DNA from 4 places in the Novosphingobium sp. EMRT-2 genome. Region 2 is predicted to be linked to each of the others. Evidence: riboswitches for the same ligand, from Rfam matches in the RefSeq annotation. Region 2 holds a riboswitch; each other region holds the start of a gene.
The links. A riboswitch is a leader RNA that binds a small molecule or an ion and turns the genes downstream of it on or off. The one in region 2 is predicted to bind cobalamin.

Region 1 (5,715 bases), on a different replicon from region 2:
CGACAGGATGGCCATCGAGCAACACGACGCCTTCCGTCGGCGCGTGCAGCCCGGCGAGACACGCGAGCAGCGTGGACTTGCCCGCGCCGTTGGGGCCGCAGATTGCGGTCACTTCGCCAGGGCGCAGCGCGGTGGTGATCGCCTCGAGCCGGGCGGGAACGGAGATCTGCTTGGCGGCGAGCATCACGCGATCTCCCGCCGCATCGCCAGCAGCAGACGTAGAAAGAACGGCGCGCCGATCAAGCTGAGCGCGATGCCGAGGCGCAGTTCGCCGCCCGCCAGCGGCAGGACGCGGCACAGGCAATCGGCCATGAGCAGCAGCAGCGCCCCGGCCAGCGCACTGGGCAGGAACAGCGCCGACGGGCGGCGGTCGGTAAAGGGACGGACGAGATGCGGCACGACGAGGCCAACGAACCCGATGATCCCGGCGACCGCCACGCCCGCGCCAACGACGAGACCGACCCCCGCGACCATCAACCACAGCAACCGCGGGGGATCGACGCCAAGCGAGCGCGCCGCGCTTTCGCCCAGCGTCAGCGCATCGAGCGCGGGGCCGGTGCGCCACAGCACCAGCAGGCCAAGCAGCGTGGGCGGCAACGCGATCAGCACATCGGGCCAGCCGCGATCGGCCAGCGCGCCCATCAGCCAGGTGACGATCTCGCTGAGCGCGAAGGGATTGGGCGCCAGGCTGATGGCGAGGCTGGTGAGCGCGCCGGCCAGGCTGGCGATCATCATTCCCGCCAGCGTGAACAGCGCCACCCCGCCGGTCCGCCCCGCGATCAGCGCCAGCAGTGCCATGCCCAGCCCCGCGCCGGCGAGCGCGAACAGCGGCAGCAGCCAGGCTTGCGCGGCATAGCCCGTCCAGAACGACAGCACCGCGCCCAGCGCCGCCATCGGCGCAATGCCGAACAGCCCCGGATCGGCCAGCGGATTGCGCAGATAGCCTTGCATCGCCGCGCCCGCCGCGCCCAGCCCGCCGCCGACGAGCAGCGCCAGCACCGCGCGCGGCAGGCGCAGCTCGATCAGGATCGGCACGGCGTTGCGCGCGGCCGGCGCCAGCGGATCGATCCAAACCTGCCCTGCCAGCAGCGAGAGCGGCACGGCCAGCGCCAGCGCGACAAGCAGGGCGGGGATGAGGCGCAGGGTCATAGCGAAGCCCGCACCTGCCGCAGCCGCGCCGCCGCGCGGACGATCGTGGGACCACCGCAATAGAGCAGGCCGGACGCCAGCGTTTCGCGCCGGGTGCCGTCCAGCGCGGCGAGAACGGGATGGTGCAGCAGGCGATCGCCATCGCCGTGCGCGTCGGACGCGACCAGGATCAGGCGCGGTGGATCGGCGAGCATCCGTTCGAGCGGCAGCACGTCCGCCTGGCGCATCCCGCGCGCGGCGCTGAAACTGGCAAAGCCGGTGCGCCGGAGCAGGTCGGCGATCAGCGTGCCTTCGCCCGGCACGATCCCGCCCGATTGCCAGACGACCGTGGGCACCGGCGCGGCACCCGGCGGCGGCGCGGCGGCGGCAAGCGCGGCGTCGATCCGCGCGACGAGCCGCTCGCCGCGCTCCGGATGCCCCGCCAGCGCGGCGATGCGGCGGACCTGCGCGCGGCTGTCGGCCACGTTCATCGCGATGGGAAGCTGGGCAACCGGAATACCGAGGCGGTCATAGGCCGCGCGCGCCGCCGGGCCGAGGAACGTATCGCCCAGCACCAGATCGGGATGGAGCGCCAGCACTTCCTCCACCGTGCCGCGCGTGGCGGGGAAGCGCCGGGCCTGCGCCACGTCCATCGAACTCGACCGGGGATCGCGGCTGTAGTGCGACAGCGCCAGCACCTGCCCCGGATCGGCCACTTCGGCCAGGATCGCATCGCTGCACGGGTTGAGCGAAACGATCGCGGGATGCGCGCGCGCGGCCGAAGGTGGCGGCGTGGCGGGTGTGCACGCGCAGAGGCCCGCCAGCAACGCCAGCCCCCGGCCTCGCCGTCCCAAGGCCGGCGGGGTGAGGAAGGGCGAGGCGCGGCGTTTCTTAATACCGCACCCGCGCGCCGATGAAGGCGGACCGGCCCCAGGTGCCGTATCCGGCCGAGGTCTGGTACTTTTCATCGAACAGGTTCTCGACGCGGCCGAACAGTTCGAAGAAATCCCCGAACGGCAAGCTGGCGCGCAGCGTGGTCAGTTCGTAGCCATCGAGCCTGGTGCGGTTGCCCGCATCGTCGAAACTGTCGCTGACAAGGCGGACATCCGCACCCAGGGTCAGGCCAGCGAGCGGCGAGGTCCAGTCGGCCGAAAGCGTCAGCGCGTTGCGTGGGCGGCGGGCGAGCGCCTTGCCGTAGTTCGCGTCCGCGACGGTGAGGTTGCGGGCGCGATCATAGGTATAGACCGCCTGTGCGCGGAACGTGGGGCTGACATCGGCGCGCAGTTCCAGCTCCACGCCTTCGGCGCGAGTCTTGCCAACGTTGTCGTAAAAGCCGAAGCGCCCGCCCGCGCACTGCGGGCTGGTGACCGAGAAGCACGAGACATAGGAAATAAGGTTGCGCGTATCGCGCCGGAACCAGGTGGCCGAGGCATGGAACACGCCATCGGCCGTGGTATATTCGACCCCGGCATCGTAGCTGCGGCTGCGTTCGGGGCTGAGCCCCTGGTTCCCGTAGTCCGAATAGAGCTGGTAGAGTGTGGGCGCCTTGAACCCTTCGCCATAGCTGGCGCGCAGGCGCAGGCCCTGCACCACGCGGACGCTGCCATTGGCACCGAACGTCGCCTGCGTGCCGAAGCGGCTGTGATCGTCCACACGCACGCCGGCGGCAAGGCTGGCCCGGTCGGTGTACCAGCCGAGCAGGGCGTGGCCGCTGGAGAGGCGCGCGCTGCGCTGGGGATCGAACGTGGAGGAGAAGCGCGTCCATTCGCTGTCCCCGCCGAAATCGAGCGCGAAATGCGCGGGCAGCGCGATGCGGCCGGTGAGGTCGACGCGCTGGCTGCGGCCCTTGTAACCGTACTGCGGATCGGTGCCGTAGGTGGGATCGTAGTAGGTCCGGCGCGTATCGGCGAGCGCGTAGCCGCCGTCGAGCGTGAGCGCGCTGCCGGCGTAGTGGAACCCGGCGCGGCCCGAGAACTGGCGCGTCTTCTGGAATTCGGGCGTGTCGCCGAACACGGTGTAAGTCGGCGCCGGATAGCCATCGATATCGAGCCGGCTGTCGGCATAGCGCGCGACGGCGTTGAGCGAGAGATCGGGGGTGAGGTTCACGCGCCCGCGCCCGCCGATGCGCCACTGGCGATAGCCGTCCGGCTCGGTGCCGGTCGCGGCGGCGGACACGCCATCGGTGCGCGCGTAGCCGCCGTTGAGCGAGAAGGCATAGCGATCGTTGGCCACGCCGGCCACGGCATCGGCGGAGACGGTTTCCTTCGCGCCATATTCGACGCTGGCTTCCGCGCCGTTCACTTCCTTCGTCGTCACCGCGATGACGCCGCCGATCGCGGCGCTGCCCCAGACCACGGAGTTCGAGCCGCGCAGCACGTCGATGCGGTCGATCCCGCCGGTCAGCAGGTTGCCGAAATCGTAGCCGCCCGACGGCGAGGACACGTCTTCCACCCGCACGCCATCGATCAGCACCAGCACCTGTTCGGCTTCGGAGCCGCGCAGGCGCACGCCGGTAAAGCCGCCAAGGCCGCCGTTGCGCGAGAAGGTGAGGCCCGGCACGCGCTCCAGCACGCGCGTCAGGTCCGGGCCTTGCACTTGCGCGATCTGGTCGGCGGTGATGACGGTGACGGCCTGCCCGGTCTGGTCGAGCCGCAGCTTGCTGCCCGTGGCGAGCACGGTGATCTGCGCATCGGCGGAGACGGCGGCGGGCGCCGGTTGCGCCATCTCGTCCTGGGCCAGCGCCGGCGTGGCGGCCAACAGGGATACGGTAAGGAAAAACAGATACTTGCCCGGCATTCTTCAGACTCCCAGCCCATGAACGAACTGCCGTTCATGGCGGGAGGACCGCCGGGCCAACGGGCGGAACTCACGACGCGTGCGCCCGGTACACCCCGCCCGGCCGCGGAACGACCACACACCGGCAGGTCTCCTGGCTCTCCGGGTCATCGCCCCCCGCCCGCCTTCCCGGCCGTGCGGCCAGTGGCATCGTGGACAGGGCGCTCGCCGGATACAGTTGCGGGGGCAGCTCCGGTTCGGGGACCGACTGGTCCTTCAACGGATTCCCTCTTGGCCCTTTAGGGGCACCGGTGGCGTCGCTGCGGCGCGTAGCCCCGAACGCAGGCACGGGCAAGAGTCTTAACCGATTCACCCTATGACGCGGGTCTGTGCCGCCCTGGGACGGCGCGAACGCCGCGCGTGCGGGACCTTTCCGCGCGCGCTAGCGCACGAAAGTACAAGGAACGCGTCCAAGACCCGATGCCGCTGGAGATCGCCTACCGTCCGTTCGCCCTTCCGCCCGAGGCCACGCCCTCGCCGGCGCGGGATGCGGCGCGTGCGGCTTCGGCAGTGCTCGATGGCGTGACGCCGGTTCCCCTGGCACGCACCGAAGCCACTGAAGCGACCGCCGCCTGCGCCTTGCCGATGCCCCGCCCGCGCGATTTTGCCGCGCGCATCCGCCGGCGCGACATGGTGTCGGTGCGGCGCCGGCTGCGGACCCCGTCGCTGCTGCGCCAGCGTCTGGCCGGCGTGGCCACGATCGGCCTGTTCGCGATGGTGCTCGGCCCCATCGGCTGGGGCAGCCCCGGCGGAATCGACCGCGCCGCCGCGCAGGCCGAAGCGGGTGCGCTGCAGCCGTTCGAGCAGGCGGGCGAGAGCTTTCCCGGATCGGCCTTCTACTATGTCTCACCCGACGATACCGGGCTGATCGCGCCCAATGCCGCCGAACAGGCCTGGGCCGCGCACCGCGACGACGAGGAGGTCGCTTCCACCGCCGAGCCCGCCGGCCCCGCCGCGCGGCCGATCTTCGCGCGCGGCAGCGGCGAGGACCAGTGGCGCGCGCTGCAATGCCTGACGGCGGCGATCTATTACGAGGCCGCTTCGGAACCCGACAGCGGTCAGCGCGCGGTGGCGCAAGTGGTGCTGAACCGCGTGGCGCATCCCGCCTTCCCCAATACCGTGTGCGGCGTGGTCTATCAGGGATCGGAGCGGCCCGGCTGCCAGTTCAGCTTCGCCTGCGACGGATCGCTGGCGCGCCGGCCGATGGTGGCGTTCTGGGAACGCGCGCGGCGCGTCGCCCGCGATGCGCTGGCCGGGTACGTCTATGCCCCGGTGGGCCTGGCCACGCATTACCACACCAGCGCGATCCACCCCTATTGGGCCGACAGCCTGACGTTCATCGGCACGATCGGCGCGCACCGGTTCTACCGCTGGAGCGGCGGCGCGGGCCGCCCGGCGGCGTTCAACGCGGTCTATGCCGGGGGCGAGCCGATCGCCGCGCCGCATCCGCGCACCTGGACGCCCGCGCCCACCGACATCGCCGATCCGGTCGCGCTCGCCCGCGCCTACGAGGATGGCCGCCTGGCCGCGCTGCAACAGCAGGCCGCGCCGGTGCCGGCGGCCACGTCCGCCGCGTTCGGGCAGGCGCCGCTGCCCCACGCCACCGCGCCCGCCTATGCGCCGGCGATCGAGCAGCGCGGCGGCGATGCCGTGTTCCGCGCGAGCGACCGGCTGCCCGGCACACCTCCCGCCGGTTCGCATCCTGCGGGATCGAACCTGCCCGGCGCCAACACCATCCGGCCCGAATACCAG
Region 2 (5,715 bases):
TTCGTCCTCGCGCCGGTCGGCGGACAGGCGGCAGGTGGAGCAGACCACCACTGCCGGCCCGTTTGCAACCGCGCGCAGCATCAGAACCGGCTCCGCAGGCCGATATAGACCGTCCGGCCCAGGCTGCCGTAACCGCTGGCCGTCTCGTAATGCCGGTCGGCCAGGTTCTCTATGCGACCATGGACCGTCAGCCCGCCGGCCACGAGCCACTGCACCCGCAGGTCGACCAGCCAGTAATCGGGCAAGGTCGTGCGGCTGCCCGCGCGGTCGAACGTCGCGCCGGCATAGCGCGCGGCCACGCTGGCCTTCACCCCCTGCGGAAGATCGATCCCACCCTCGACGTTGGCGAGATGGCGCGGCACGCGGGCAAGCTGGCGGCCGAAGTCGGCGCCGCCGGGCGACCGGTCCTGCGCCGCAATCCAGCTGTAGTTGCCCTGCGCGAACAGCACGCCGATCCGGGCATCACCGCTCAGCTCAATGCCCCGCGCGTGCGCCTTGCGGACGTTGGCGTAGTAGCCGAAGCGCGTTGTGGTCGTGCCGGGCACATAGCAGGATGCAGGCAGCGGGCCGCTGGTGGGGCAATAGGCGAAGTCGATCAGGTTGTCGGTGTCGCGCTCGAACCATGTCGCGGAGCCGCGCAGCACGCTGCCCAGCGCCTGCTCGAAGCTGACCGACCAGCCCTTCGCCTTTTCGGGCTTGAGATCCGCGTTACCGTAGAGGCTGAACAGCTGGTAGAGCGACGGGGCCTTGAACCCTTCGTCATAGCTGGCGCGCAGCACCGTCTTGCCCGCGTTGGGCGTATAGACGCCGCCGGCGCTGAACACCGTGTTCCCTCCGAACCGCGACTGGTGATCGTAGCGCACGCCGCCGTTGAGCGTCAGCCCGGCGAGAGGCGTCGCGCGCAACTCGCCATAGAGGCTGTCGGTCGAAGCGCGCTGCGGCACCAGCGCATAGGGCGCGGTGTTGTTGCCGGGCGAGGCCGTGGTCATGCGCTGTTCCTCGCGTTCGGCGCCGAACACGGCCTGCACCGCGTCGGAAAAGCGGAACGACCCCTGGTATTCGAAGCGGCGGACGCGGCCGTGCGCGTCGAAGTTCAGCGGGCGGATCGCGCGGGCGGGATCGTAGTTCTCGCGGTCGGTCTCGGTCTGCATCGCCGCCAGCCGGTTGGTGAAGCGGCCGTCGAGCAGCGCGAGATTGAGCCCGGCATAGCCCGACCATTCCTTTGTCAGGCCATAGACGAGCGAGTCGCCCGAGGTGCCGTCGAAATCGTTGCGCGCGTCGGCCCAGTAGCCGCGCAGGTCAAACGACAGGTTGGGCGTCAGCTTGAACGTGGCCGTGCCACTGGCCGAGGTGCGGCGGTATCCGTCCGGCTCGGTGCCATTGCTGCGGGCCGAAATGCCGTCGGTGGAGAAGGTCGAGGCGGACAGCCGCCAGTCGACCAGCGTGCCCGTGCCGCCGACGCCGGCTTGCGCGTTCACCGTCTTGTGCGTGCCCGCCTCCACCGCCAGGCTGCCTTCCAGCGGTTTTTCCGCGCGGCGCGTGGTCACGTTGACGACGCCGCCGATCGCGTCGCTGCCCCACAGGATCGATTGCGGGCCGCGCAGGATCTCGATGCGTTCGATGTCATCGACGAACAGGTTGGAAAAGGCATAACCGCCGGACGTGGCGGACGGATCGGACAGCCGCACACCGTCGATCACCATGACCGACTGGCCGGCGTCCGCGCCGCGGATGCGCAGCGAGGTGGCGGTGCCATAGCCGCCGTTGCGCGAAAGGCTGATGCCGGGCGTGCGGACCAGGACATCGGTCACGGCCAGCGGCTGCACCTGCCGGATGGCCGCCTCGTCCAGCACGGTGACGGTGGACGAGACGCGATCCTGCGCGACCGGCGTGCGCAGCGCGGTCACGACGATGGAGGTGTCAGGCGCCGCGTCGGGCGCCGGATCGTCGGGGTAAGGGGCGGCATGGGCGGCCACGGGAAGGCCCAGCGAGAGCGAGAGGACGGAAACAACGGAACAACGGGTCAGGCGCATGGTGCGGTTCCCTGGATACGAACGGCGATGACCTGCCGTTCGGACCGCATGGAAAACGCCCGCCGCGCGACGCCCCGGCGAGATCGCCGGAGGGCACGAGACGACGCTTCCCGCACGGTCTTCCCGGCAGGCAGTGGCTGTCGTTGCGCGAGGGATCGTCCCGCCTTTGACGCGGGAACCTCGAACGTCCGGTGCACCCTGCCCGAACGAAGAACGACCGCGTCAGGCAGGTCTCCTGGCTCGCGGGTCAATGCTGGTCCGGCCGCCTTCTCAGGACGGTGAAGTCCCAATGGCGTGATGGCCGGTCGGCTCGCCGCTTACAGTTGCAGGGGCAGCCGGGGTTTCGCACCCCGTTCCCTTTTGATCCCCTTTCGGGGAACCTGTCGCAGAGCGGCGGATAGCTTCGCGCCGGCCATGCCGCAAGCGCGAATGCTTGCGGCGGCGCATCGCTTCGCTTATCACCGGCAGCGTAACGGGTGCCCGAAAGGGCTTAATCGGGAAGTCCGGCCGGCGGAAATCCGCCGAATCCGGCACTGCTCCCGCAACTGTGACCGGTGAGCGCATCGCCATCACGCCATTGGGGTTCCGGCCCTGAGAAGGCGGCGACAGGCGCGATGATCCGGGAAGTCAGGAAACCGGCCCGCTACCGTCGTTCCTTCGCGCGGGCGGGATGCACCGGGCGGACGAGGGCTTCTCCCTTGGCGGACGACATATGTGCGTTTGTTGCCGAAGGGGGCCTGTGATGAACTGCGTCTGACATCCACGACACCCGCAGCAGGCGTGCGCCCCGGCCCCGAGCTTTCGGTTCCGCGCCCGCCCGCGCACCGCAAAGGCCCCCGCGCCGCAGCCGATGGTCGCGTGCGCGGCCACAACGCGAAATCCAACCCGTTCAGGAGACCCCTCATGGTCCGCAATACCCGATTCGAACTGTCCGTCTTCGGGCTTCTCGCACTCGTCATGCTCGTCACGCGCAGCCATTCGCTTAGCCAGGTCATCCACCTGCCCGATACCAGCCTCGCCAGCTTCTTCGTGCTGGGCTTCTTCGTCCGCCGCGCGGCGGCGTTCGGCGCGCTGTTCCTGCTTGGCTATGCCATCGACGTGGTAGTGATCGGCTGGTTCGGCCAGTCGAGCTTCTGCTTCACGCCCGCCTACTGGATGCTGGTGCCCGCCTATGGCGTGATGTGGCTGGCCGGACGGTACGCGCAAACCCGGCTGGGTGCGAGCCTTGCCGCCCTGCCGATCATGGCCGTGCTGCTGATCTGCGCCACCTTCGCGTCCGAACTGCTTTCCAGCGGCGGCTTCTACTTCCTCGGCGGCCGCTTCGCCGATCCCACGCTCGCCGGCTTCCTGCCGCGCATCGGGCGCTATTTCCCGCCGACGCTGTGGGCCACGCTGGGCTGGAGCGGCCTGGCCGCCGCCGCGTTCTCGCTGCTGTCCCTGATCCGGCCCGAACTGCGTGAAAGCGAGCGCCGGTGAGCGGAACCGACGACAGCGCGCACCGCGAGCGCACTCGCCGGCACAAGGCGGTGGTCGACGCCAAAATCGCCGCCGCCACGCGCGACAAGGGCCTGCTGCTGGTGCTGACCGGCAACGGCAAGGGCAAGTCCTCCAGCGCCTTCGGCATGGTCGCGCGCACGCTGGGATACGGTCGCAAGGCGGCCGTGTTCCAGTTCATCAAGGGGGCCGAGAACGTGGGCGAGCGCGCCTTCTTCTCGCGCCATCCCGACGTGATCTGGGAAAAGTGCGGCGAAGGCTTCACCTGGGAAACGCAGGACCGCCAGCGCGACATCGCCGCCGCGCGCGCCGGCTGGGAAAAGGCCAGGGCGGCGCTCGCCGATCCCGCGATCAGCCTGGTCGTGCTGGACGAGCTGACCTACCTCGTCACGTATCGCTACCTCGCGCTCGACGAGATCATGCCCGCGCTGGAAGCACGGCCTGCGATGCAGCACGTCGTCATCACCGGCCGCGCCGCCGACGAGGCGCTGATCGCCGCCGCCGACACCGTCAGCGCGATCCGCGACGTGAAGCACGCCTTCCGCGACGGCGTGCGCGCGCAGGAAGGGATCGACCGGTGAAGACGGCGCGTTGCCCGGCCCTGCTGGTCAGCGCGCCGGCATCCGGACAGGGCAAGACACTGGTGACGGCGGCGCTGGCCCGCCGCCACCGCCAGGCCGGGCGCAGGGTTCGCGTGTTCAAGTGCGGCCCGGACTTCCTCGATCCGATGATCCTCGAACGGGCAAGCGGCGCGCCGGTCTATCAGCTCGACCTGTTCATGGTGGGCGAAGCCGGATGCCGCCGCCTGCTGGCCGATGCCGCGCGCGAGGCCGATCTCATCCTCGTCGAAGGCGTGATGGGCCTGTTCGACGGCGATCCGTCCGCCGCCGATCTGGCCGCCCGCTTCGGCCTGCCCGTGCTGGCGGTGGTGGACGGCAGCGCCATGGCGCAGAGCTTCGGCGCGCTGGTCCATGGGCTGGCCACCTACCGCGATGACGTGCGCGTGATCGCGGGGCTGGCCAACCGCGTTGCGGGAGAACGTCATGCGGCCATGCTCGGCCACAGCCTGCGCGGCGGCGTGCAATGGCTGGGCGCCCTGCCCCGCGATGCCGGGATCGCCTTTCCCGAGCGCCATCTCGGCCTTGTGCAGGCGGACGAGATCGCCGATCTCGACGGGCGCATCGACCGGGCGGCGGCCGCGCTGCCCGACGAAGCCTGCTGGCTGCCGGCGCTGGTGGATTTTGCCAGACAGGACGCTCCATCCCCCGCGCAACGCGATCTCGCCGGGCTGCGGATCGCCGTCGCGCGGGATGCGGCGTTCGGCTTCCTCTATCCCGCCAACCTCGATTGCTTGCGCGCGATGGGCGCGACGCTGGCGTTCTTCTCGCCCCTCGCCGATACGGCGCTGCCCCCATGCGACGCGCTGTGGCTGCCCGGTGGATACCAGGAACTTCACCTCGACCGGCTGGCCGGCAACCACACTATGCGCGATGCGATCCGCGCGCACCATGCGGCGGGAAAGGCGGTGCTCGCCGAATGCGGCGGCATGCTCTATTGCCTGGAGGCACTGGACGACGGCAAAGGCGCGCACGCCCCGATGCTGGGCCTGATGCCGGGCCGGGCGACAATGCAGGCGAGCCTTGCCGCGCTGGGATTGCAGGACATGGCGCTGCCCGCCGGGAGCCTGCGCGGCCACACGTTCCACTATTCCCGGCTGGAAACCCCGTTATCGCCTGTTACCCGCGCCACGAACCCAAACGGACGAACCGGAGAGGCCCTGTTCCGGCAGGGATCGCTGCACGCCAGCTACATGCATTTCTATTTCCCCTCCTCGCCCGCCGCTGTCGCCAGCCTGTTCGGCGCATGAAGACGGACGATTCCTGCGCAGATCGCATATAACCCGCGTGGCGCAATGCGATAAATCCGGCGCAGTTTCGCATCCCGGGAGCAGGCAGGCAATCGATGGCAACCAACGTGACCACGACCATAGACGGCCGGCTCAAGCGCGTGCTGCGGCACATGCCCGCGCCGGTGGGCATCGTCACCAGCTTCGATCCCGCAACGAACACGCCGGTCGGCCTCGCCATGTCCGCGATCATGCCGGTGTGCCTCGATCCCTGCGCGATGGCGATCTGCGTCAACCGGTCGGGATCGAGCCACGACGCGATGATCCGCGCGGAGCGCTTCT
Region 3 (5,715 bases), on a different replicon from region 2:
GCGACCGTGATCTCCGCGCTGTTTCTCTTCGCCATTGCCGGTATGAATCTCGTGATTCTGCGCTCGGTGTGGCGAACCTTTGCCCATGTCCGCACTGGGGGAAGCTATGCTGACGACGACCTTGATCTGCTTCTGAGCGGGCGTGGGCTGCTCTCAAGATTGTTCCGGCCCATGTTCCGGCTGGTGAACAGGAGCTGGCACATGGCACCGCTGGGCTTCCTGTTCGGATTGGGGTTCGATACCGCGACCGAAGTCGCCATTCTGGGCATGTCGGCTAGCCAGGCCGCCAATGGCTTGTCGATCGGCACGATTCTTGTCCTGCCCGCGCTGTTCGCGGCGGGCATGGCGCTGATCGATACACTGGACGGCGTGGTGATGCTCGGCGCCTATGAATGGGCCTTCGTCAAGCCGATCCGTAAGCTCTACTACAATATCACCATCACCCTGATTTCGGCGATCGTGGCCATCGTCATCGGCGGCATCGAGACGCTGGCGCTGATCGGCGAGAAGTTGGGCCTGACCGGATGGCCATGGAGTCTGGCGACCGAACTGGGCGAGAATTTCAACAGTCTGGGGTTCGCGATCATCGGCCTTTTCGTGCTGTGCTGGCTGGCCAGTTTCGCGATCTATCGATGGAAGCGATTTGACGAGATCGAGGTGTCCGCCGTTGCCTGATCGTCGCCATGGCAATCGCTGCGTCGTGATGAAGCATTGCGACGATTCCTGGGCCGTCTCGATCAATCTCGACGTCCGAATGCCGCTCGGGCTGCGGGTGCATCACGGCGAGCGCGACGCTGCCATTCGAATGTTTATGGTGCGTTCCGGCGGAACTTTCATCAAATCCAGCCAAAGCTGTGTCTTTGATGCAGGTTCGCGGCAGGCCGCAGAACAGCTCATCATGAGGCTGCGGGAAAGATTGTTCAGGATCGCGTGCAAGCCGATTAGCCAAGGGCAGGTCGAGCAAATACTTGGTATCACGTCCCGTGAGCGAATTCGGTGGGGCAAGGACGGCCGCCTGGCGCTGTCGGGGATATCGAGGATCAAGAAGGGCACAACCGAGATTTCACTTTGGACCTATCCCTGCCTTGCGATCGAGCAGCTTGCGGCGGACCCTGCTGTGATAAGGCGATGGCGCGAAGAGGATGAAGCCAGAACGCCAATTGGCTTGGCCGACATTTTCGTCTAGGGGCAGGTCTGAAGGATCGGGCTTGCCCGTCCTTCGATGATCGCGCCGGTGCCCCGCAAGGGGCTTAATCGGGAATGCGGTGCGGGGGTTCGCTCCCAAATCCGCGGCTGTCCCTGCAACTGTAAGCGGATAGCGCGATGCACATGCCTCTCTTCGTGAGGGGCGGCCACTGGGCAATGCATGATGCTGGGCATCAGTGCAAATCCGGGAAGGCGTGCATCAAGCTGTGACCCGCGAGCCAGGAGACCTGCCGGCGCACCGGTCGCTCTTGCCTGATCCAGGGGATGGTCATGGCACGGTAACTCTCCGTCTGAGCGACGAAGCTGTGCGGCTGGGGCTGCACGGCCGTGTGGTGACGGGTGCCTTGCGGCGCCCGCCCGTCGCTCGCGCGCCGGCCGGACAACGTCCGGCAAGCCCCGCCTGTTCTCGCTCTGGCGCGCGGGGGATTGCATGTGACCGACCTGTCCAAGGTGCCTGTCACCATCGTTACCGGCTTTCTGGGCGCCGGGAAAACCACGCTCATCAGCCATCTGATCCGCAATGCCGGCGGGCGGCGGCTGGCGGTGGTGGTCAATGAATTCGGCACGCTGGGCGTCGATGGCGATATTCTTGCATCCTGTGCCGTTCCCGACTGTCCGGCGGAGAACATCGTCGAATTGGCCAATGGCTGCATCTGCTGCACCGTGGCCGACGATTTTATCCCGACGGTGGAAAAGCTGCTCGCGCTCGAACCGCGCCCCGACCACATCCTGATCGAGACGTCGGGGTTGGCGCTGCCCAAACCGCTGCTCAAAGCGTTCGACTGGCCCGCGATCCGTAGCCGGATCACCGTGGACGGCGTGCTGGCGCTGGCCGATGCCGAAGCGGTGGCGGCCGGGCGTTTCGCGCCTGATGTGGCGGCACTTGATGCCCAGCGCGCCGCCGATCCCGGCATCGATCACGAAACCCCGCTGTCCGAAGTGTTCGAGGATCAGCTGGCCTGCGCCGACATGGTCCTGCTGACCAAGGTCGATCTGGCCGGGGCGGAAGGTGTCGCCGCCGCGCGCGCGGTGATCGCCGCCGAGGCTCCGCGCCCGGTGCCGGTGATCGAGCTGACCGAAGGTGTCATCGATCCGCGCGTCATCCTGGGGCTTGGTTCTGCCGCCGAGGATGACATTGCCTCGCGCCCTTCGCATCATGATGGTGACGATGATCACGAGCACGAGGACTTCGACAGCACGGTGATCGCGCTCGATGAGATTGCCGATCCGACGGACCTTGTGGGCCGGATCGAAACGCTGGCGCGCGATCATGGTATCCTGCGGGTGAAGGGCTATGCCGCCGTGACCGGTAAGCCGATGCGCTTGCTAGTGCAGGCCGTGGGTACTCGTGTGCGCCATCATTATGATCGCCCGTGGCGGCCCGGTGAGGCGCGGCGCACAACGCTGGTCGCCATCGCCGAGCATGACGCGATCGACCACGGCGTTCTGCACGCTGTGCTGCAAGACTGACCGCTGCCGATGCACGTTATCTTCCGCGAAACCCACGGGATGGAGGAAACCGCCGTCCCGCAGGATCTGGGGCAGGAGCCCGCGGATCTTGTGGTCCTGTCCTTCTCGGACAGCGACCTGGGCGCTTTCGCGGGCGGATGGCGTTTGGCGCGGGCGCGCGATGCAGCCTTTCCGGACCTGCGGCTCGCCAATCTGGCCGCGCTGGCGCATCCGCTCTCGGTCGATACCTATCTTGAACGGACGCTATCGGGTGCGCGGGCCATCCTGATCCGGCTGATCGGCGGCACGCCCTACTGGAGCTATGGTCTCCAGCAGGTCGAGGCGCTGGCCCGCTCGCGCGGGATGGCGCTGGCGGTCATTTCGGGCGATGGCCGCCCTGACGAGCGGCTGGATAGCGTGTCGACGGTTCCGGCGTCCGCTCTGCGGGAGCTGTCGCGGCTATGCGAGGCGGGAGGTGCTCAGGCGGCGGAGGCGGCGCTGGGCGTCCTGGCCCGCGCGGCAGGGCTGAGCGGAGGGACTGAGGCGGACTGCGAGCCCTTGCCTATAGTCGGATTCTGGCATCCAGAGCGGGGGCTTGTCGATCCGCAGACATTCGTGCGCGGCGAACGGCCGCTGGTCCTGATCGTGTTCTATCGCTCCTACCTGACGGCGCACGATCTCGATCCCTTCGTAGCCTTGCATGGAGCGCTGGAGCGGCGCGGCTTCGATACGCTCTCGATCTTTGCTCCCTCGCTGAAAGCGCAGGAAGTGCGCAGGCAGATGGACGAGTGGGTGCGCGCTCTGGCGCCGGCCGCAATCGTCAATGCTACGGCATTTTCGGCGCGGGGCGAGGATGGGGATACGCCGCTCGATGGAGCGGGCGTTCCGGTGTTCCAGATCGCGCTGGCGACTTCGGGCCGTGATGCCTGGGCGGCGGCTTCGCGCGGGCTTTCCCCGGCGGATCTCGCGATGCATGTGGTGCTGCCCGAGATCGACGGGCGGATCCTGGCGGGGGTCGCGAGCTTCAAGGAAGCCAGCGAGCGCGACCCGGACCTTGCCTTTTCGCGCGGCGTGCATCGCGCGGATTTGGGGCGGGTTGAGGCGATTGCGGAACGGGTGGCCGGGTGGATCGCCCTGGCGCAGAAGCCGGCGGGGGAACGCCGGTTGGCGCTGGTGCTTTCGACCTATCCGGGCAAGGCGCACCAGATGGCGCATGCCGTGGGGCTGGATGCGCTGGCCTCGGCACAGGCCATGCTGGGTTATCTCGCCGAGGCGGGGTACGCAGTGGGGCAAGGCGCGGATTTGACGACCGCGTTGCAGTGCGAACAGGTCTGCTGGCCGGTTGCCGACTATCGCCACGCGCTGGCTGAATTGCCCGAGGAATTGCGCAGCGATCTGGCGGCGGCTTGGGGCGAGCCAGAGGATGACGAAGCGGTTGTCGATGGTTCGTTCCGCTTTGCTGCAACGACCGTGCGAAACGCCAGCATCGCCCTGCAGCCGGAGCGTGGCCATGCCGCAAGCCGCGATAGGGACTATCACGATCTCTCCCGCTGTCCGCGCCACGCCTATGTGGCGTTTTACCTCTGGCTGCGCGTCCAAGGGGTCGATGCGCTGGTTCATGTCGGTGCGCACGGCACGCTCGAGTGGCTGCCGGGCAAGGCGGTCGCCCTGTCGGATTGCTGCTGGCCCGAGGCGCTGACCGGTTCGCTACCGGTCATCTATCCCTTCATCGTCAATGATCCGGGCGAGGCGGCGCAGGCCAAGCGGCGGGTCGGGGCGGTTACCCTGGGCCATGCCCCGCCGCCATTGGCGCAGTCGGGCACCGGCGCTGGGCTTCATCGGCTTGAGGCCTTGCTCGACGAATTCTCCAATGCCGGGGGGCTGGACCCGGCCCGGCGCGACCGGTTGCAGGGCGACATTCGCGAAGAGGCGCGGGCGCTGGGGCTGGAGGCCGAGCTTGGGCTGGATCAGGCGACCACGCTGGTGGAGGCGATCACCCGGATCGACCGGTTCGTATGCGACGTGAAGGAAAGCCAGTTCGGCGACGGGCTGCACGTGTTCGGGCGCGGCGAACATGGGGATGCAGAGCGGGCCGGTCTGCTGGCTGCGCTGGACGGGCGGCGAGTGGCTCCGGGGCCTTCAGGTTCGCCCTTCCGTGGGCGCAGCGACGTGCTGCCGACCGGGCGCAATCTCTACACGATCGACCCGCGCGCGGTGCCTTCGCGCGCCGCATATGCGCAGGGCGTGGTGCTGGCCGAAGAACTGATCCGTCGGCACCTTCAGGATCACGGCGACTATCCGCGCGGGCTGGTGGTCGACCTGTGGGGTTCGGCGACGATGCGCACGGCGGGCGAGGAGTTCGCCATGGCGCTGCACCTCCTGGGCGCGAAGCCGGTGTGGGACATGGCGTCGGAGCGGGTGACGGGGGTGGAAATCCTCAACCTCGCTGTGATGGACCGACCGCGCCTTGACGTCACCTTGCGGGTGTCGGGCCTGTTCCGCGATGCCTTCCCCACGCTGCCGGTGCTGTTCGGGCAGGCTGTACGCGCGCTGTGCGGGCGCGATGAGCCGGCTGAATGGAACCCTTTTGCCGGGCAGCTGGTTACTCCGCGCGTTTATGGTCCGGCTCCGGGCCGTTATGGTCTGGGCCTTGGTGACGCAGCCGAGACCTATACCGATGAGGCCCGCCGCGCGGCGGGCGAAGCATGGCTGGCGGCATCGGATCATGTGCTCGATACTGCGTCCGAAGGGGCGGATGGCGTGGCCGATACCGACGGGCTGGCGCAGCGCGTGGCGGGGGCCGATGCCTTCGTTCACCTGCAGGATCTGCCCGAGACCGACCTGTTGCTGAGCATGGATTATGCCGCCCATGAGGCGGGCTTTGCCGCTGCAAAGGCGATCACGGGCGGCACGGCGGCACTCTATCATCTCGACAACCGCGATCCGGTTCGCCCCACCGCGCGAACACTGACCGAGGAAATCGCCCGGGTGGTGCGCGCCCGCGCGGCGCATCCCGGCTGGGTGACGGGCATGATGCGGCATGGCTTTCGCGGAGGGGCT
Region 4 (5,715 bases), on a different replicon from region 2:
GAGCAACACCGGCCGACGCTGCGTTTTCGAACGCGTTGGGAATATGATCGCCGTTGTCGTAGCGCGCGTGGCTGGCAGTGAAGTTGCCATCGAGCGCAAGCCATGGAAACGGCCGCCAGAATGCAACGATTTCATAGCCGCGCCTTCGACTGGCCCCCGACGGTTCGACGGCATTGGAATCACCCACAAAGCGCAGTTCACTGCCGACATGCAGCCACCAGTATGTCGCTGTCAGGCTCACGCCGGAGAATTGCAGGCGCGCGCCCAGTTCCTTGCCGGTGCCGCGGACGAGCACCGGGACAGGACTGGCCGTATTCACCGCACCGCGAACATCGTTGGAATGGAAACCCCTGCCCCAGTTGGCGTAGACCTCGAAATGCGGCGTGATCCGATAGGCCAAGGCAGCCTTTGGCGAGATGATCGCGTCGGAGCCACTCCCCTCCCCCAGCGAGATGGCAGCCGGATCGCGCGCCTCGACAGAATGGTGGTAATAGTCTCCGCGCAGGCCGCCCGTCAGGCGCAGCCCTTGGATCGGCGTCCAGGTTGCCTCGCCATAAAGGGCGGACGACAGTTCCTTGACGCGATAGTGACCAAGCGAGGCCAGGAACGTGCGGTCGGCGGTGCGGTCAACGCCGACATTGCCGATGGCGTCATACCGGTTCTCGGTGCCCACCGTCAGCGACAGACCGGGTGCAGGTTCCCAGCGCTTCTGTGCCATCAGCCCGAACACCCAGCGCTGGTCGAATTGCCGGATCTGTGCGCTGGTTCCATCGGCGTCGGCATAAGTTGGGTTCGAGAACATCGACCAGTCGTAGAACTGGGCATAGGCATTGGCGCGCCAACTCGGCTGTTCGACCATGATGTTCCCGATCAGCCGTGTGGTTTCGCCACGCGCGGATGGATCAGGAGAGCAGAACACGTCCGGGCACAGAGGCGTGCCGACGACCCGCTCGGGAATCTGCTCGGTCGGGCTCCATGTCGCCCGATAGGCATGAAGTGTAGCCTCAACGGTGCCCGCGCCGACCGGCATGCGGTATTTGGCGAAGCCTGAGTAATGACGCAGGCGTTCTGGCTCCTGCCAGGGACCATCATAGACCTTCGCCTGGCCGACGAGGGTTAGGTCGCCCTGTCCCAAACCGCGAAATGTTCCGCCGACGGCAACCCGGCGCCAGCCATAGGAACCGGCCTCGGCCGATGCCCAGGGCCGTTCGTATTCGTCGATGGTGGACATATAGGCTGCCCCGGCCAGGGCAAAATCGCCTCCATCGGCTCGGTAGGGGCCTTTGCGAAAATCTTCCCGCGCCACGATTTCCGGGATCAGGCCATTGAGATCGAGATAGCCATGACCGTGGCCGTGTGTGCGGAAGTTCATCTGCACACCGTCGATATAGGTCGTGAAGTCCGACCCATGATCGAGGTTGAAGCCGCGCAGGAAATACTGGTTCGCCTTGCCGCTCCCCGAATGCTGGGCCGCCACCATGCCGGGAACCGCTTCCAGGAGCTCGGCCACGCGAAGGAGCGGACGGACCAGCAGATCGGAACCGGCAACGCTGCCTTCGCTGGCGGCATGAGCCGTACCGATCTTCGCTTCACCGCGCCCGAAAACCACGATCTCGCTGCCCGATCGTTCGGCTTCGGCGGCATCGGTTTCTGCCGCCGTTTCGGCATGCGCGAGGGCAGGCAGGATGAGCGCGACGAGCGCGCAACTGGAAAGGAAAGTCTTGGTCACACATAGTCCCCCGGCGTCTTGCGACGTGGCCGGGGCGTGCCGTTCGCGAACGGTCGGCACGCGCGGCGGCCGGACGCCATGGGCGGCCAACGCACGTCTGCCGATGCGGCCCCAGCCGCTCGTTCGTCGCTCAGACGGAGTTCACCGTGCCGCGGCCATCCCCTGGACCAGGGCAAGAGCGACCAGACGCCGGCAGGTCTCCTGGCTCGCGGGTCACAGCTTGATGCACGCCTTCCCAGGCCTCGCAGGATTTAGCGTCCGGCCCAGTGGCTGCCCCTTTTCCATCGAAGGGACGATGTGCATCGCGCTATCCGCTTACAGTTGCAGGGACAGCCGCGGATTTGGGAGCAAGCTCCCGCACCGCATTCCCGATTAAGCCCCTTGTCAGGGCACCGGCGCGATCAATGAATGCTGAAAATATCCAACATTCAGCGGGCCGATTAGACGATGCGGTTGCGGATGCCAATGCCTTTGCTTCTCGGTGCAGCAAGGAGCGTGGGATTTGAGCATCGTCAGGATTGCGCAAGTCGCGCCATCCTGACGCAGTACTGAGCTCGAGCGCCGCATCGCTCAGGCCGCGATTCTGATATCGCTTGTTGGAACAGCGATGCAGGGGAGGAACTCGCCGGGGCGCAGCGAACAGGCAAGGCCCGGCCCATGTTCGACGCTCCCGGAAGCAAGATGGCGGCGGCAGAGGCCGCAGTGCCCGGCCCGGCAGTCGGACACTGCCGGAATGGCATGCGTCTCCATGGCGGCGAGCAAGCTGGGATAGCCCTCGACCGGGATTTCCGCCTCGCCTACGGTCATGGTGAAATTGCCGCACAGACCCGCGCTGGTAGCAAACAACTCGTAGTGGATGCGCGAGCGCGGGACGCCCTTGTCGCGCAGCCCCTGTGACAGATCCTCGATCATCGCGTGCGAGGCACAGAACAGGTAGTGGGCACGGCCATTGTCGGCGGTGACAAGATCGGCTGCGCTGAAACGGCCTGTATTTCCTTCCCACATGTCGTCCTGCCCCGTCAGGCGGGCGTGGTATCGGAAGGAGGTCCATTCCCGTGCCAGCGTTTCGAACTCTTCGTGAAAGATCAGGCCCGGCAAGCTTCGCGCCGTGAAGAACAAGGTGACGGGGCCACTAGCCCGCGCGCGCAAGGCATGGATCATCGACCTGAGCGGAGTAATGCCGACACCGGCCGCTATCAACACGATAGGCGCGTTATCGCCGATCTCCGGCAGGACGAAATCACCCTCCGGCAGACGGCATTGCAACTCGTCACCTTCACGGATCGTCTCGTGCAGCCAGCCCGAGACGCGGCCCATCGGTTCCTTCTTGATCGTCAGGCCGTACTCGCCGGGCGAGGCATCCCAGCGGTCGAGCGAATAGCGGCGCTCGGCGTGGTTTCCCGCCGGAAGCAGGGGGCCGAGGACGGTCAGATATTGTCCGGCAATGAAAGGACGGCACTTGCCTCCCACCGGCGTAAGATGGAGCGAGAAATGCGTTTCGTCATGATCGATCCGCCGGGTCACGCGGAACAGGTGCGGCCGCTGACGCCATGCATCCCATCGGCGACGCAGCGCCCTTCGACCGGCGTCGGTCAGCCAGAAGAGGATCGCCAGAAGCGCCAGTCCGCAAAGGGCGAGCAGCAGGCTGAGCATAGCGTGTCCTGCTATTCGGGACCGGTCAAACTGGCTGAGCCTTCTGCTTTTGACTGCGCCACCACATCCAGCCGCCGGTAAGGCAGAGCATCAGGAGCGTCGCGCCCAGAATGTCGATCCATATCCACTCGGCGCTCTTGCCGAAGAAGAACTTGCCGGTGTGGAGGTCCATGACCAGCTTTTGCAGCGTGTAGGCTTCCGGCTCCCTGGCGGCGAGAACCCCAAGCTTGGCGAATCCGGGAGCTTCGATCCAGCTCTTGCCACCATCGGAACTCAGCAGCGTGCCCTGGTCCTTGAGATAGGCGACAATGCCATTGGGCATCAGCCCCAGACCATGGAAGTCGCCCTCGCGAAGCTGTGTCCACGCGCCGCTCCCGGCCCTCTGCCAAAGGCCATACTTGCCGGCGGCATAGAGCGTACCCGCAGCATCGGCCTTGACCGAACGGAACTCGCCCTTGGGTATGCCCGGCTCACGAACCGGGAAGCCGCCGACCATCCTGAACAGGCCCGCCTGGCTGGCGATGAAGGTCGCATCCCCAACCGTAGCGACGTCGCGCACGATGACTTCGGGCATCTTCATGTTCATGGCATTGCCCGCCATGGCAGGCGCGAGTTTCAAGTCCTGGGTGCCCAGAGACTTGTCGTGCGCAATGAAGATCGCCGTCGCGCCGATGATGAACATCGGAATGAGCAGCGCGATGCTCACCCACTTATGCCACCCGCGTGCGGAACCCATCGCCATAGCCACCCCGTTTGCAATTCATTCTCAGTATGACCCGCCCTAGCCGAGATCGTTGACCGAAATCAAGGATCGGTCGGATACAATTGTTATTGCGAAGCGTTCGCATCTACCATATTGCGCGGTTCATCCGGGGGGATTGATGGCTACACTTGCGGTATCAGGGCAAAGCAAAAGCACGCGGAATACCGTGGGTTTTCCGCTGCCCGCTGCTCCCCCGCAGACAGGCGAATCCAATATCTTCACAGCGAGAGAGGTAGATTCACCGCAATTTCGAAGTGAAGGGCCAGTCCGAAACGAACTGGTTTCATTGGACTGTGAGAGATCGCAATATAACCCCGGCGCGAATCGAAAAATTGCGTTCGCTGTAGCCTCCCTGCTTCACGGGTTGGCGATGGCAGCTTTGTTCGCAGGGTTCGGCCCAGGCCTTGGTCCTCTTCGTGTCGAGAAATCCGAGCGCCTGACAGTCGTCCAGCTTGCGCCGCCCGCTCCGCCGCCAGCGCCAGCCGCCGCTGAGGCGGCAGAGCGGAAGGCGGTTCAGGCACCGGACATGAAGGCAGCGGCCATAGCGGACGTTCCTGCACCGGTTTCCATTAATCTCGCTCCCAACGTGTCGCCGACTGCGGCTGTCGCAGCAGCTTCGCCTGCTGCTTGGCCGCCAATGCGGGACGACGCACCCAAGCCGACTGTTGCAGAAGCGCCGCCCGCACCCGATCGAGTAGAAATCAAGCAGCAGCAGAGCCGCTATGCAGGCGTACTGATGGCCCACCTCGGCCGGCACAAGCGCTATCCGCGCGAACTGCGCGACGCCGGAATCCAGGGGCGTGGTCTGGTGCTGTTCAACCTGACGGCGGATGGCCGGATCGCCAGCCTCAAGCTTGTCCGTTCGACCGGTTCGCCGGAGTTGGACCGCCAAATCCGCTCGATCTTCGAGCGGGCACAACCCTTCCCGATCCCGGACTGGAGCCGGGACGTATTCCAGACCAGCTACACCCTGCCGGTCGACTTCACCATCACCAGCTAGAAAAGAAAGACGATATAATGACCTTGCAGCCGATTCAGGCCCCGGCCTTCCGCACCCTTCGTTCCCAATGGATGATCGGGGTGGCCCTTATCGGACTGTTCGCCCAGCCCGCCCTTGCCGCTGAAACGGACGGAGGCCCCCAGAAGGGTGAGGTGTCGCAGGAGGAACTCGACAACAGCGTCCTTCTTCCGAGTCTCAGCATGGCCGGTGCCTCCGAAAACAGTGTCGTCATCACCAATGACACTTCGGCAACCGCGACGATCACCCGCAAGGACATCGAACGTCGTCCTTCGGGCTTCATTCTCAACGGCGTCATCAAGCGGCTGCCCGGCGTCTATACCGGCGGCGGTCCTGGCGAAGACAAGGATTTGCGCCTGCGCGGCCTCGACAAGGAATATTCGCGCCTGCAGGTCGATGGCATCCAGTTGCCGGGCGGCGGCGAGAAGCGCGAGTTCAACCTCGACATCCTGCCCAACGCCCTGATCGGTTCGGTCACCGTGATCCGCAACGCTCCCGCCGAGTTCGAAGCGGACGGGCTTGTCGGCCGCGTCCATGTCGAGACCCGCGCCA

Region 1: another riboswitch for cobalamin. It lies ahead of FA702_RS14770 (TonB-dependent siderophore receptor); the one in region 2 lies ahead of FA702_RS20530 (hypothetical protein).
Region 3: another riboswitch for cobalamin. It lies ahead of cobW (cobalamin biosynthesis protein CobW); the one in region 2 lies ahead of FA702_RS20530 (hypothetical protein).
Region 4: another riboswitch for cobalamin. It lies ahead of FA702_RS01380 (TonB-dependent receptor); the one in region 2 lies ahead of FA702_RS20530 (hypothetical protein).

What each region holds. Positions count from the first base shown of each region.
Region 1 is NZ_CP039695.1:3,007,024-3,012,738, reverse strand. Features, by position in the region: gene FA702_RS14785 (ABC transporter ATP-binding protein) at 1-184, opposite strand, end outside; gene FA702_RS14780 (iron ABC transporter permease) at 184-1,149, opposite strand; gene FA702_RS14775 (ABC transporter substrate-binding protein) at 1,146-1,955, opposite strand; gene FA702_RS14770 (TonB-dependent siderophore receptor) at 2,020-3,924, opposite strand; cobalamin riboswitch at 4,030-4,231, opposite strand; gene FA702_RS14765 (cell wall hydrolase) at 4,384-5,715, shown strand, end outside.
Region 2 is NZ_CP039697.1:569,877-575,591, reverse strand. Features, by position in the region: gene FA702_RS20540 (DUF1636 domain-containing protein) at 1-81, opposite strand, end outside; gene FA702_RS20535 (TonB-dependent siderophore receptor) at 81-2,033, opposite strand; cobalamin riboswitch at 2,241-2,432, opposite strand; cobalamin riboswitch at 2,491-2,692, shown strand; gene FA702_RS20530 (hypothetical protein) at 2,937-3,509, shown strand; gene cobO (cob(I)yrinic acid a,c-diamide adenosyltransferase) at 3,506-4,108, shown strand; gene FA702_RS20520 (cobyrinate a,c-diamide synthase) at 4,105-5,394, shown strand; gene FA702_RS20515 (flavin reductase family protein) at 5,490-5,715, shown strand, end outside.
Region 3 is NZ_CP039695.1:258,593-264,307, forward strand. Features, by position in the region: gene FA702_RS01385 (HoxN/HupN/NixA family nickel/cobalt transporter) at 1-675, shown strand, start outside; gene FA702_RS01390 (hypothetical protein) at 668-1,186, shown strand; cobalamin riboswitch at 1,216-1,456, shown strand; gene cobW (cobalamin biosynthesis protein CobW) at 1,639-2,676, shown strand; gene cobN (cobaltochelatase subunit CobN) at 2,686-5,715, shown strand, end outside.
Region 4 is NZ_CP039695.1:252,133-257,847, reverse strand. Features, by position in the region: gene FA702_RS01380 (TonB-dependent receptor) at 1-1,729, opposite strand, end outside; cobalamin riboswitch at 1,903-2,141, opposite strand; gene FA702_RS01375 (2Fe-2S iron-sulfur cluster-binding protein) at 2,300-3,382, opposite strand; gene FA702_RS01370 (PepSY domain-containing protein) at 3,408-4,088, opposite strand; gene FA702_RS22655 (energy transducer TonB) at 4,672-5,145, shown strand; gene FA702_RS01360 (TonB-dependent receptor plug domain-containing protein) at 5,226-5,715, shown strand, end outside.